4 regions of the Sporosarcina sp. resist genome follow, and region 2 is predicted to be linked to each of the others. Evidence: riboswitches for the same ligand, from Rfam matches in the RefSeq annotation. Region 2 holds a riboswitch; each other region holds the start of a gene.
The links. A riboswitch is a leader RNA that binds a small molecule or an ion and turns the genes downstream of it on or off. The one in region 2 is predicted to bind S-adenosylmethionine.
Positions count from the first base shown of each region.

Region 1: linked by a shared signal. The riboswitch ahead of H7992_RS02860 (methionine biosynthesis PLP-dependent protein) and the one ahead of H7992_RS00200 (methionine ABC transporter ATP-binding protein) in region 2 are both predicted to bind S-adenosylmethionine.
Region 3: linked by a shared signal. The riboswitch ahead of metK (methionine adenosyltransferase) and the one ahead of H7992_RS00200 (methionine ABC transporter ATP-binding protein) in region 2 are both predicted to bind S-adenosylmethionine.
Region 4: linked by a shared signal. The riboswitch ahead of H7992_RS04805 (methionine ABC transporter ATP-binding protein) and the one ahead of H7992_RS00200 (methionine ABC transporter ATP-binding protein) in region 2 are both predicted to bind S-adenosylmethionine.

Region 1 is NZ_CP060287.1:576,212-579,336, forward strand. Features, by position in the region: gene H7992_RS02860 (methionine biosynthesis PLP-dependent protein) at 1-991, opposite strand, end outside; SAM riboswitch class I at 1,069-1,175, opposite strand; gene fetB (ABC transporter permease) at 1,253-2,008, opposite strand; gene H7992_RS02870 (ABC transporter ATP-binding protein) at 2,005-2,736, opposite strand; gene H7992_RS02875 (PadR family transcriptional regulator) at 2,886-3,125, shown strand, end outside.
Region 2 is NZ_CP060287.1:44,941-48,065, forward strand. Features, by position in the region: gene H7992_RS00195 (methionine ABC transporter permease) at 1-320, opposite strand, end outside; gene H7992_RS00200 (methionine ABC transporter ATP-binding protein) at 310-1,335, opposite strand; SAM riboswitch class I at 1,514-1,625, opposite strand; gene H7992_RS00205 (sulfite exporter TauE/SafE family protein) at 1,791-2,498, shown strand; gene H7992_RS00210 (NAD(P)-dependent oxidoreductase) at 2,530-3,125, shown strand, end outside.
Region 3 is NZ_CP060287.1:1,201,061-1,204,185, reverse strand. Features, by position in the region: gene metK (methionine adenosyltransferase) at 194-1,390, opposite strand; SAM riboswitch class I at 1,580-1,697, opposite strand; gene pckA (phosphoenolpyruvate carboxykinase (ATP)) at 1,880-3,125, shown strand, end outside.
Region 4 is NZ_CP060287.1:968,737-971,861, reverse strand. Features, by position in the region: gene H7992_RS04810 (methionine ABC transporter permease) at 1-655, opposite strand, end outside; gene H7992_RS04805 (methionine ABC transporter ATP-binding protein) at 648-1,673, opposite strand; SAM riboswitch class I at 1,898-2,003, opposite strand; gene H7992_RS04800 (thioredoxin family protein) at 2,058-2,357, opposite strand; gene H7992_RS04795 (toprim domain-containing protein) at 2,372-2,713, opposite strand; gene gcvH (glycine cleavage system protein GcvH) at 2,788-3,125, opposite strand, start outside.

The sequences.
Region 1 (3,125 bases), 530 kb from region 2:
CACGAGGAATATCGGCATGTGTTTGCGTTGCAGGGTAAGTGATGAAACTTTCCACTCCACCAAGACTTTCCGCAAATGTAATGAGCTGCAGATTTTCAAGGAATGGCCCGACCGATTCACTATCGTTCAGCCGAAATGATAGCATTCCACCTTTTCCTGGATAGAGAACGTCCGTAACAAGTGGTTCATCTTTCAAATAATTGACGATTATTTTCGCGTTTTCATCATGCTGTTTCATTCTTAAATGCAGTGTTTTCAGCCCTCTGATGATTAGCCAAGAATCGGAAGGGGAGAGGACTGCGCCGATAGCATTATGGTTGGCGGCAAGTTGTTCGCAAAGTTTTTCACCTTTTGCAACGACAAGTCCCGCGAGGACATCGTTATGTCCACCGATATATTTCGTTGCGCTGTGCATGACAATGTCAGCCCCGAATTCAATCGGTCTCTGGAAATAAGGCGTTAAAAATGTATTGTCAACAATCAACAGTAAATCATGCTTTTGAGCCAGTTCTGCATACTGCCGAATATCAAATTCTTGCATGAGTGGATTGGTCGGTGTTTCTATGAAGAGCGCTTTTGTCTTCGAAGTGATCAACTTTTCGGTCTCGTTCACATCGGCGAAACTCGTATACGTTGTACCGATTGAATAAACGTCGGAATACTGTTCGAGCAAGCGATATGTGCCACCGTAAATATCTTCTGGGACAATCAATTCATCTCCAGGACGGAACAGCGTTAAGATAAGCTGAATCGCCGCCATACCAGAACTGCATGCATACCCTGCATCACCGCTCTCTAAGTTTGCAATTCCATCTTCCAATATGGAGCGGGTTGGATTTTTTGTCCGTGTGTAGTCGTAGCCAGTCGATTGACCGAGCCCCTTATGTTTGTACGCAGTTGATAAATAAATCGGAGGGTTGACAGCGCCCGTCTTCGGATCACTGTTGTTGCCTAATTGGACTAGGATTGTATTCAAACTTTGTTTTGTCATTGTAGTCACCCTTTTCTTTTAGATTACAAAAGGGGACCCTCTATAAGAAGAGGGTCCCCGAAATATCGTAGACTATCTTCTTATCTTCTAGGGAAATGAACACCTAAAGGAATTAGCACCGTACCTGAACAGGCTGGTTGCTGAGACGTCATAGGGCCAATCCCTCGGTCTCTCTTGATAAGAATCAAATTATGGAATTATGTGAAAAGAACAATTTCAATAACTTTATCATGACATGGAAAATAAAACAAGAGCGAATTATTAAAATCTGTCTTTCAGCAGCTGCATCCGTTGATTGAATAGACTTGGATATGATAAAAAGCCAAGCAATACACTTGTCACTGCAGCGGTCGTCAATAATAGGAATATGATGAGCAATTGGAACTGAACCGCTTGGATGGGGTCCGCACCTGCGATGATTTGACCACTCATCATACCTGGAAGTTGAACCAAGCCCATTGTCTTCTGACTTTCGATTGTCGGGATCATGCTTGCCTTGATTGCGTTGATGAGTTGTCTATGAATGGCCTGTTTTGGCGTTCCACCGAGAGAAAGGATGAGTTCGGTTTCATCACGATGCGTTTCAATCTCAGCTGTGAACCGGTTAAGGAATAGGATTGATAGCACCATTGAGTTGCCAATCACCATGCCGCTAATTGAAATGATGTATTGTGCGGTTGGCGGTACGATTTGAAAGCCTAGTAGAATACTCTGGGTTAGTACTTCTACAAAAAGTAATGTGACCGCGATTTTCCAAGTGATTCCCTTGATTGCTTTTCCTTTCTTACGGGTGTTTTGTGTTGCCGCTGCAATCATTAATGTAACCATTAACAAAATGTACAATATGTTTTCAGAATCGAAGACAAATTTAAGAATATAGCCGACCATAAGCAATTGGATAATGGACCGAATTGTCGCAATGATTGTGTCTTTTTCCAAATCTAAACGTAGAGTCTTTGATAGTAGTAAAGGTATGATTACAAATATAAGTGTAATGGATAACGTAAGATAGCTCATTCTACGCCTCCTTGCACAAACTGCTTCACAAATTCATTTGTTGGTGATTTCAATAAGTCACTTTCGCCAGTTTCAATGACTTGACCATTCATTAGAACCCAAGTGTAATCTCCAATTGATAAGGCTTGTTCTAAATTATGTGTTATCCAGATGATGGTTGTGCCATACACCCGGTTAATCTTGACGATTAATTCTTCGATTTCATGTAAAGATGTTCGGTCCAAGGCGGATGTGATTTCATCCAGTAATAGGATTTCAGAGCGGTTGATTAGTGTGCGAGCAATGGATACTTTTTGACGCTGACCACCGGATAATTCATTGGTTTTACGATGTAAAAATTGCACATCTAATCCGACGTCTTCTAGAATTTTAATGGCATCCTGTTCAGGCAATTTTTTACCTTGAAGTTCCATAGGGAGAGCTAAGTTATGATAGACGGTGCCTTTAATCATTGGTGCGCTTTGAAGTGCGATTCCGACATGGCGGCGTAGTTCAACGGGTTCATATGTGGAAATGAGTTTATCGTGAATGAAAATATCTCCTGAAGTAGATGAGATCAGCCCGTTACATAATTTAAGCAATGTTGTTTTTCCTGCTCCAGAAGGGCCGACGAGCGTTGTGATTTTCCCTTCCGGAAAGGAGCCCGTAATATTTTTTAAAATATGTACGTCACCAATGGAATAATTGGCGTCATGAAAGTGTAGGGCGGGTTTATAAAAATTGGACATTACATTCTCTCCTACCAGTTTCTTATTTATAATAATTCTAATCTAGGTAGTTTTGTCATGCAAGGAAAATCTATTGCAATTCCAAAAAATGTTTGTTACTATATCGTTAATCGATATAGCGATAAGCGATATAGTGAGAAGGTGAAAGAATGATAAAACAGCCAGAAAGTTTTTTACCATTGTCGCAGGCAACATATTATATTTTACTGTCCTTAAGGGAAGTACGTCATGGATATGCCATTATGCAGGACGTAGAAAAAATAAGTCGGGGGGAAGTTACAATGGGTCCCGGGACATTATATGGAGCACTAGGAAAATTAGAAAAGCAGAAAATCATTCAAAAAGTAGACATAGATGATGCAGAACGCCGCAAGTATAATCAGCTGACA
Region 2 (3,125 bases):
ATGACGAATGTTGCAACAATTGTCATCGGAAAAATGGCTGCTGCGGTTCCGATTGTTGTCCCGACAACTAATCTTGTCAGTTGTGAAATGGCTACTAAGAAGATGATGAACGGAACAGGCCGAACGATGTTAATGACTATATTTAATATTTGAGAAACAAGTTTGTTTTCCAAAATATTATTTTGCCTAGTGACAAATAATAGCAGGCCAATTGCAATTCCAAAAATGGAACCAAAAACGAGAGTGGCGATTACCATGATCAGTGTTTCACCGGTTGCTTCTACAATCCGGGGCCAAAATGTAAGCCAATCAACGTTCATCTTGTAGGACCTCCTCTATGTCTACAATTAATTCAAGTTCTTTTAATACATGGCTTACAGCATCCGTTTCTCCTTCAAATGAAACAAGTAGATTGCCAAAAAATCGTTCCTGTAATTCTCGAACTGAACCGTAAACGATGTTGAAATCAACATCATGTTTACGTGTAACTTTTGAAAGAACAGGATCACTTGCAATATCTCCTTTGAAAATAACTCGATATAACTTGGTACCACCTTTTGATTGCCACTCATTAATCAATTTTTCTGAAGGTAGATCCTGCTGCACGGATTGGATGAATCGTTGTGTTGTCGAATGTTGAGGATCAGTAAATGTTTCAAAAACATCACCTGTTTCGATTACTTCTCCATTTTCCATGACCGCTACTTTGTCGCAAATTGTTTGAATAACATGCATTTCATGTGTGATAAGGAGGATTGTAATACCCAAATCCTTATTCACCTTTTTCAACAACCGCAGTATATCGGCGGTCGTATCAGGATCTAGTGCAGATGTGGCTTCATCACAGATTAGGATGTCTGGTGAAGTGGCGAGTGCTCTGGCTATACCTACGCGTTGCTTTTGCCCTCCTGATAGTTGGTCCGGATAATCTTTAGCTTTATCGGCCAGGCCAACGAAGTCCAATAATTCCTCGACGCGTTCCGCAATTGCTTTTTTTTGCATTCCGCCAAGTTTCAAAGGATACGCGATGTTTCCTGCAACTGTCCGTGAGTTCAGCAAGTTGAAGTTCTGAAAAATCATGCCGATGTTGCGACGTTGCGTCCGTAAATCTTTTGAGGATAATGTACTGACGTCGATGTCTCGAATGAAAACAGAGCCTGAAGTCGGGCGTTCAAGCATATTTACTAACCGTAGCAATGTGCTTTTTCCAGCGCCGCTAAAACCGATGATGCCGAAAATTTCACCTTTTTCAACGAAAAGAGAAACATCTTTTACCGCATGTACCTCACGCTTCCCAAGGGCGAACGTCTTGGATGCATTTTTAAATTCAATCATGTATTGACCCCCTAAGTACTTCGTTAATTCTGTGCGGACAACGGATGCAACTAGCAAAATGACTTGTGACCCCGAGCATCTGGCCGCTGAAGCTAGATAGTTGTAAGAACGAAAAAAATCCCTCTTTTTCTTAAAATAGATAAGAAAAAGAAGGATTCTAATAAAAGAAGCCATCTCGTTCTCATCTTCCAAACGCATACGCGTCTGTAGGAGTTGGCACAGTGTTCATTGGTCATGAACCTGTTGCCGAGATGTCATAGGGCCTGTCCCTCGATCTCTCTGGATAAGAAAGTGATGTAGTGCTATTCGATTGTTGCAAGAATTGAATCTAACTCTAGTGTGCAAATTAGGTAAAGTCAATGAATTTACTAAAGTAAAATAATTCAGATTACTAATAGTCGTAAACAATTTCAGAATTCTGATACACTTAAAGTGATAGAGAAAGCGGTGTGAGAATGACAATTTTTATATTTATTAGCATTATACTTTTTGCGTCCATTTTACAGACAAGTACAGGATTTGGTTTTTCGATCATGGCGACACCTTTTCTACTCATGATTTTCAATCCGATGGAGGCCATTCAGATAAACCTAGTTTTGTCGCTTGTTATTTCGAGCGCACTTATTGCTAAAATACGTAAAGATGTGGATACAGACCTATTAAAAAAGTTGATAATCGGGAGCTTATCTGGACTGCCAATTGGTATCATTTTGTTCATTTCGGCGGATATCAACAAATTGAAAACGGGCATAGGCATTGTTCTTCTTTTGCTAACACTGCTGCTTGTCCTGAACCTTCGAATTAAGAGAACTAAACGTGGGGACTTTGTTGTTGGCGGATTATCCGGTACATTGACGACAGGAATTGGCATGCCAGGTCCGCCGCTTTTGCTCTACTTTGCAGGAACAGCTATGCAAAAAGAAACATTACGTGCAACGACACTCGCGTTTTATTTATTCATCTATTCCGTTAGTCTACTCATTCAAGTGCTTTTTGTTGGTACAAATAAAGGTATCTGGACCTCAATCGGAATGGCACTGCCGCTAGTATTTGTTGGATTGTATCTAGGACAACTACTATTCCGTCATATCAGTCAAAAGACCTTTCGGATCTTCACATATGGTATTTTACTATTTACGGGCGTTTATTTATTAATAAAATGAGAAAGTAATTTATAGAATGGAGATGTTTCTTATGAAAATCGCATTGTTTGGGGCAACAGGGCGTGTGGGTGGGGAAGTCCTAAAATTAGCATTAGCAGAAGGGCATGAAGTGACGGTACTTGTCCGTTCACCTGAGAAATTGGCGCCACATGATAGGTTGACGATTATCCAAGGTGATGTCCGTGATGTTGTAGCAGTTTCGGATGCCGTTGCTGGAATGGACGTTGTATTCAGTTCGCTAGGTACAGACCAGACAACAACGTTGACTGAGGCAGTTCCTCATATGATAAGAGCGATGGAGGATACGGGAATTAATCGGCTAGTCACAATTGGGACAGCAGGCATCTTGCAAAGTAAGATTGATCCCGAAAAACTGCGTTATGAAGCTGGAGATACAAATCGTCGACTAACTTTTGCAGCGGAGGAGCACCATAAAGTGTATGACAGGCTGCGTCAATCGAGGCTTGAATGGACAATTGTCTGTCCTACTTATTTGCCGGATGGTGTTGCGGTGGGTGACTACAGAACTGAGCGCGATTTGTTGCCAGAGGAAGGTAAACAAATATCCGTTGGTGACACAGCTGCTTTTGCTTACGGCGAACTACTGCAAGGCGATAATATCGGGTT
Region 3 (3,125 bases), 1.2 Mb from region 2:
AAACTCATAGCCCGACGCTCTCTCCTCTCCGATCAGGTTTCACTTTATAACAATTGTATCATTTGTTTATAGCTCCTGTGATGAGAGTGTACGACAGATTCGCTACACTCTATGACGCCCGCTAAATCAAACATCCTAAACAGAAAAAACACCAAAAAACAGGGAAATCCTGCCTTTCAGTGTTTACACTACATTATTTCCCTGCTAACTCTTTCAATGCATCAGCTTTATCCGTTTGTTCCCACGGTAGATCAATGTCTGTACGGCCGAAGTGACCGTATGCAGCTGTTTGTTTATAAATTGGGCGGCGCAGATCAAGCATTTTGATGATGCCTGCTGGACGAAGGTCAAACAGTCCACGCGTAAGCTCAACAAGTTTACTTTCCTCGACTGTGCCTGTTCCAAATGTATCGATAGAAATCGATACAGGTTGTGCAACACCGATTGCATAAGCAAGTTGCACTTCACATCGATCTGCAAGTCCTGCAGCGACAATGTTCTTCGCAACATAACGTGCCGCATATGAAGCCGAGCGGTCCACTTTCGTCGCATCTTTCCCAGAAAACGCACCGCCGCCATGACGCGCATAACCACCGTACGTGTCAACGATGATTTTACGGCCAGTAAGACCTGCATCTCCTTGAGGTCCCCCTATTACGAAGCGGCCAGTTGGGTTGATGAAGTACTTCGTGTCTTCATCGATTAAATCAGTTGGTACAACCGGGTTTATGACGAATTCTTTAATATCACGCTGAATTTGCTCAAGTGTTATTTCAGGGTGATGTTGCGCTGAAATAACAATTGTATCGATGCGTACTGGTTTATTGTTTTCATCATATTCAACAGTCACTTGTGTTTTTCCATCTGGACGCAGATACGTAAGGGTTTCATCTTTGCGTACTTGTGCAAGTCGGAATGATAATTTATGAGCTAGGCTAATTGGTAACGGCATCAGTTCCGGTGTTTCATTACAAGCGTAACCGAACATCAAACCTTGGTCACCAGCTCCAATTGCTTCAAGTTCATCATCTGTCATCGAACCTTCACGCGCTTCAAGTGCTTGGTCAACGCCTGCAGCGATGTCGGCTGATTGTTCATCGATCGCAGTCAAAACTGCAGATGTTTCCCAATCAAATCCGTATTTCGCGCGTACATAACCAATTTCTTTAACAGTTTCACGCACAACTTTCGGGATATCGACATATGTTGTCGTCGTAATTTCTCCTGCAACGAGGACAAGTCCTGTTGTAATTGTCGTTTCACATGCAACACGTGCATTTGGATCTTCTGCCAATATAGCATCTAGAATAGCATCCGAAATTTGGTCACACATTTTGTCCGGGTGTCCTTCAGTTACCGATTCTGAAGTAAATAGTCGGCGATTTGTCATGTTATTTCCTCCTTATATCCTACGAGATTGATACGGTACTCATATGTCCCATGTAGAGTCTTTTCTAAATGAAAAGACTACAAGCCATTGCGAGCTCTATACACGAGGATTAAGGGCGATATCATATAAAAAGCCCTTCGCTCACGTAATAATACATGAGGAAAGGCATGATTTCATAAGCACCTTTCACTCTTATCATACAAGGACTGTGCCTTGCTACAGGTTTGGCACCTTCGCGCAGACAAAACGTCTGTGCAGGTTGCCGGGTTTCATAGGGCCTGACCCCTCCACCAGCTCGGGATAAGAGTATCCGTTCAACTATATATGCTACGAAAAATCTTGTTGCATGTCAAATCTTTTTACCCATTTTGCGTATAAATCCTTGAGGTTTGAATTAGTATAGATTATTATTCTTAATGTGTTATACTAATTCAATAATGTGATGACACCCAATTGATTGGGACTATATGCAAAGGACGGTACATACTTATGATATCTGCGAAAATTAGTGATGACCTCAACAAACTTCTTTCTGGGAAAAATGTAAAAGTTCAACTTTCAGTTCCACAACTTGTTGAAAAAGCGATTTCACGTGGTGAAGCTCAATTGACATCAGACGGAGCGGTTACAGCTCAGACAGGCAAATATACAGGTCGTTCACCTAAGGACAAATACATTGTTGAGGAAGCGTCCTCCAAAGACAAAATCGATTGGGGCAACGTCAATCGTCCAATCTCTTCTGAAATTTTCGATTCATTATATAATAAAGTAATTACTCATTTGAGAACAAAAGACGAACTGTTCGTCTTCAAAGGTTTTGCAGGCGCAGATCCAGCTTCACGACTATCCATTCAAGTTGTGAATGAATTTGCATGGCATAACCTGTTTGTTCACAACTTGTTCATCCGCCCAACTGAAGAAGAACTAGTACAACATGAATCACAATTTACAATCGTTTCGGCTCCTTCATTTAAAGCTGATCCTGTGGTCGATGGTACGAATTCAGAGACATTCATTATCGTATCAATGGAAAAACGTATTGTTCTTATCGGTGGAACTGAATACGCTGGCGAAATGAAAAAATCAATCTTCTCAATCATGAACTACTTACTTCCTGAAAATGGAATTATGCCGATGCACTGTTCGGCAAACGTTGGTGAAGACGGTGATGTTGCCCTATTTTTCGGTCTTTCTGGAACAGGTAAAACAACACTTTCGGCAGATGCAAACCGTAAATTAATCGGCGATGACGAGCATGGCTGGTCTGACACTGGTGTCTTCAATATCGAAGGCGGTTGCTATGCAAAATGTATTAATTTATCACAAGAAAAAGAACCTGAAATTTTTGGTGCAATTCGTTTTGGTTCCGTACTAGAAAACGTTGTCGTCGATCCGGAAACACGCATTCCTGACTACGATGATGGTTCATTAACTGAAAACACGCGTGCAGCTTATCCTATCCAAGCAATTGATAACATCGTTGACCCTTCTGTTGCTGGTCATCCGAAAACGATTGTATTCTTAACGGCAGATGCGTTTGGCGTGCTACCTCCAATCTCGAAGTTAACAAAAGAACAAGCAATGTATCACTTCCTAAGCGGGTTCACTTCGAAGCTTGCCGGAACTGAGCGTGGTATCACATCACCTGAAGCAACGTTCTCAACGTGCTTCGGTTCACCTTTCCTTCCACTTCCAGCGACAGTATACGCTGAAATGCTTGGGAAGAAAATTGATG
Region 4 (3,125 bases), 920 kb from region 2:
ATTTCCTCACCGCAAAATCCCCGATGAATTGAATGATGAAAACGATAATTAAAATAAGGATTGTTGCAGCAAGTGTAACGTCTTCCCGGCTACGCTGGAATCCATCTAAGTATGCAAGAGTCCCAAGTCCACCTGCTCCGATAATCCCAGCCATAGCAGTGTACCCGACGAGTGCAATCGCTGTTACAGTAATTCCTGAAATAAGTGCAGGCATCGATTCCGGTATAAGAACTTTAAAAATAATCGTTCTCGTTTTCGCTCCCATTGACTTCGAAGCTTCAATTACACCTTTATCAATTTCCTGTAATGCAATCAACACCATTCTTGCATAAAACGGAGCCGCTCCAATAATAAGTGCCGGCATCGCTGCATCCGGTCCGCGGATTGTACCAAGAAGAAATTTCGTAAACGGAATAAGTAAAATGATTAATATGATAAACGGAATGGATCTAAAAATATTGACGAATGCTCCTGATATAATATTGACCAACTTATTCGACCAAAGTTGACCGGGACTAGATAGGAAGAGTAAAATTCCAAGTCCTAACCCAATAACTAAAGTGAACAATGTAGAAACCGCAGTCATATAGAGTGTTTCCACTGTTGCTTCCCACATTTTAGTCCAGTCGACATTCGGAAAAAGGTTTTCAATCATTACCGATCACCTCCGTCTGAACATCATTTTCATTGAGGTATTGAATTGCTTCCTCAATGATTGAGGAATCTCCAAGCAACTGAAGTATCAGTGTGCCGTATGCCCCGCCATGTGTATGGGATATGTTTCCCTGCACGATATTCACATCGACAGTGAATTTCCGAATAAGACTTGCGAGGACAGGTTGTTCTGTCCGCTCCCCTACAAATACAAGCTTGATAAGCGTGCCGGCAGGAAATTCTTCCTTAATATGCGCCATTGCCTGCTTCGCCTCCACGGGTTCCGTCACTTGAGAGACAAACCGCTTTGTGATCGGTTCCTTCGGTGATTGGAACACATCCAGGACATCTCCCAACTCAACAACTTTCCCTGCCTCCATAACTGCAACTCTGTGGCAAATTTTCCGGATAACGTGCATTTCATGTGTGATAAGCACAATTGTCAGTCCAAGTCGTTCATTAATTCCTGTTAGAAGGTCTAGTATTGAATCCGTTGTTTCTGGATCAAGGGCTGAAGTCGCTTCGTCACAAAGAAGGACTTCAGGGTCGTTTGCAAGCGCACGAGCAATCCCTACGCGCTGTTTCTGACCTCCAGACAATTCGGATGGATATGCATTTTCGCGACCAGCCAAACCAACTAATTCAATCAGTTCCGCCACTTTCTTATCACGCTCGGCTTTTCGTACACCCGCGATTTCAAGAGGGAAAGCGATATTCTCCTTCACTGTTCTAGACCACAGTAAGTTAAAGTGTTGGAAAATCATACTCACTTTTTGTCGTGCTTCCCTTAGCTCTTTCCCTTTAATTGCTGATATTTCTAGACTTCCTATTTTAACGCTACCTGACGTTGGCATTTCAAGACCGTTCAGTAGTCGAATCAACGTACTTTTTCCTGCCCCACTATAGCCGATGACTCCAAAAATCTCACCGTCAGTAATTTCAAGCGATACATTTTCGACTGCTGAAATACTGCCTGGCCCTTCACCGTATCGTTTATTTATATCCGTTAAATAAATCATTTTTTTCACCTCAGAAAAATTGTTTTGTTACTAATTTTGTCTAGCTTCAGGCGCCACCCCCTCGGGTCACAAGGCAGTTCGCTGTGGTGGCTTAGGTACGCCCCCTTCGCAATCTGACTTGTGCCTGTCGGGGCTGAGCGGCGCCTTCCGCTTTTCAATACAAAAAAGCCTTCCTGCAGACGGGCAGAAAGGCTTGACGTTATCGAAAATAAACGTTGTCCAATCTCTCATCTTTCAAAGCGTATGCTTTGTGTGACTTGGCACCATTTCACTTACGTGACGGTTGCCGGGCTTCGCAGGGCACTATCCCTCCACCTCTCTTAATAAGAGTGACCTATTCAATTGAATGTTAAGACGAAGTATATCAAAGTTCCATATCTATTGTCAATCTATTTCTTCAAGTAGATACGGTACTGATTGAAATGCATAAATTTTATGGGTTAAAACGCCATCCTTTTGTATAAGAAGGCAAGGAACGCTTTCGATTTCATAGTCAATTGCAATATTTTGTACGTAATTCAAATCTGCTTTCCCGATTGGTATTCCCGGTCTCATGACGGTAATAACTTCCATCATTTTAGATGCGACTGCACAAGTTCCACACATTGGTGTATATAAATAAAACGCTGCCACTGAAGACTCTTTCAAAGCCATCTCCCATTGTTCGCGTGTCCAAGTTTCCATTAATTCTACATCCTTTAAATTAGAAATTCCGGTCTGATTTTAAAATCCGCACCTTGTAGTATTGTAGCCAACACTTTGTATGGGGTCGTCTCCACTTCCCGATAAACCTTTTCTGTGTACAAATGGATTGCTGCCGGGAACTCTCTTTTGAATAAAACACGGGTCTTTTCTCCATCTTCATCCGCATCAACGAAGACAAATAGTTCATGTTCTTCGTAAGGTGCAAGCAATTCTTCAAGCCGATAAGGACTTACTGTGCCGTTCGTACAAATAATTTCGACAGGCTCAACAAGTATTCGTGCCAAACGTTTCTTATCCGAACCGCCCTCGACGATAATTACTCTTTCATCCGACACAAGAGGCCCCTCCTTCGCTCTTTTTTATATAAAGATGCAAAAAACGCCGAAAAAGTACCGGCGCCTTGTCTTAGTTATTCTCCGACAGTCATTTTTTCATACGCTTCAGCTGACATAAGTTCATCCAGTTCAGAAACATTTGAAGGTTCAACAACGATCATCCATGCATTTTCATACGGTGATTCATTGACAAATTCAGGGCTGTCTTCAAGTCCTTCATTCACTTCAATTACTTTTCCGCTGATTGGTGCATAAAGTTCTGATACTGTCTTAACAGATTCAACGCTTCCGAAAGGCTCGTCCGCTTTGATGTCATCTCCGACAGATGGAAGTTCAACGAATACGATATCGCCTAGTTCAGATTGTGCAAAGTGAGTAATACCGATGCGGTAGTTACCACCTTCGTCTTTTA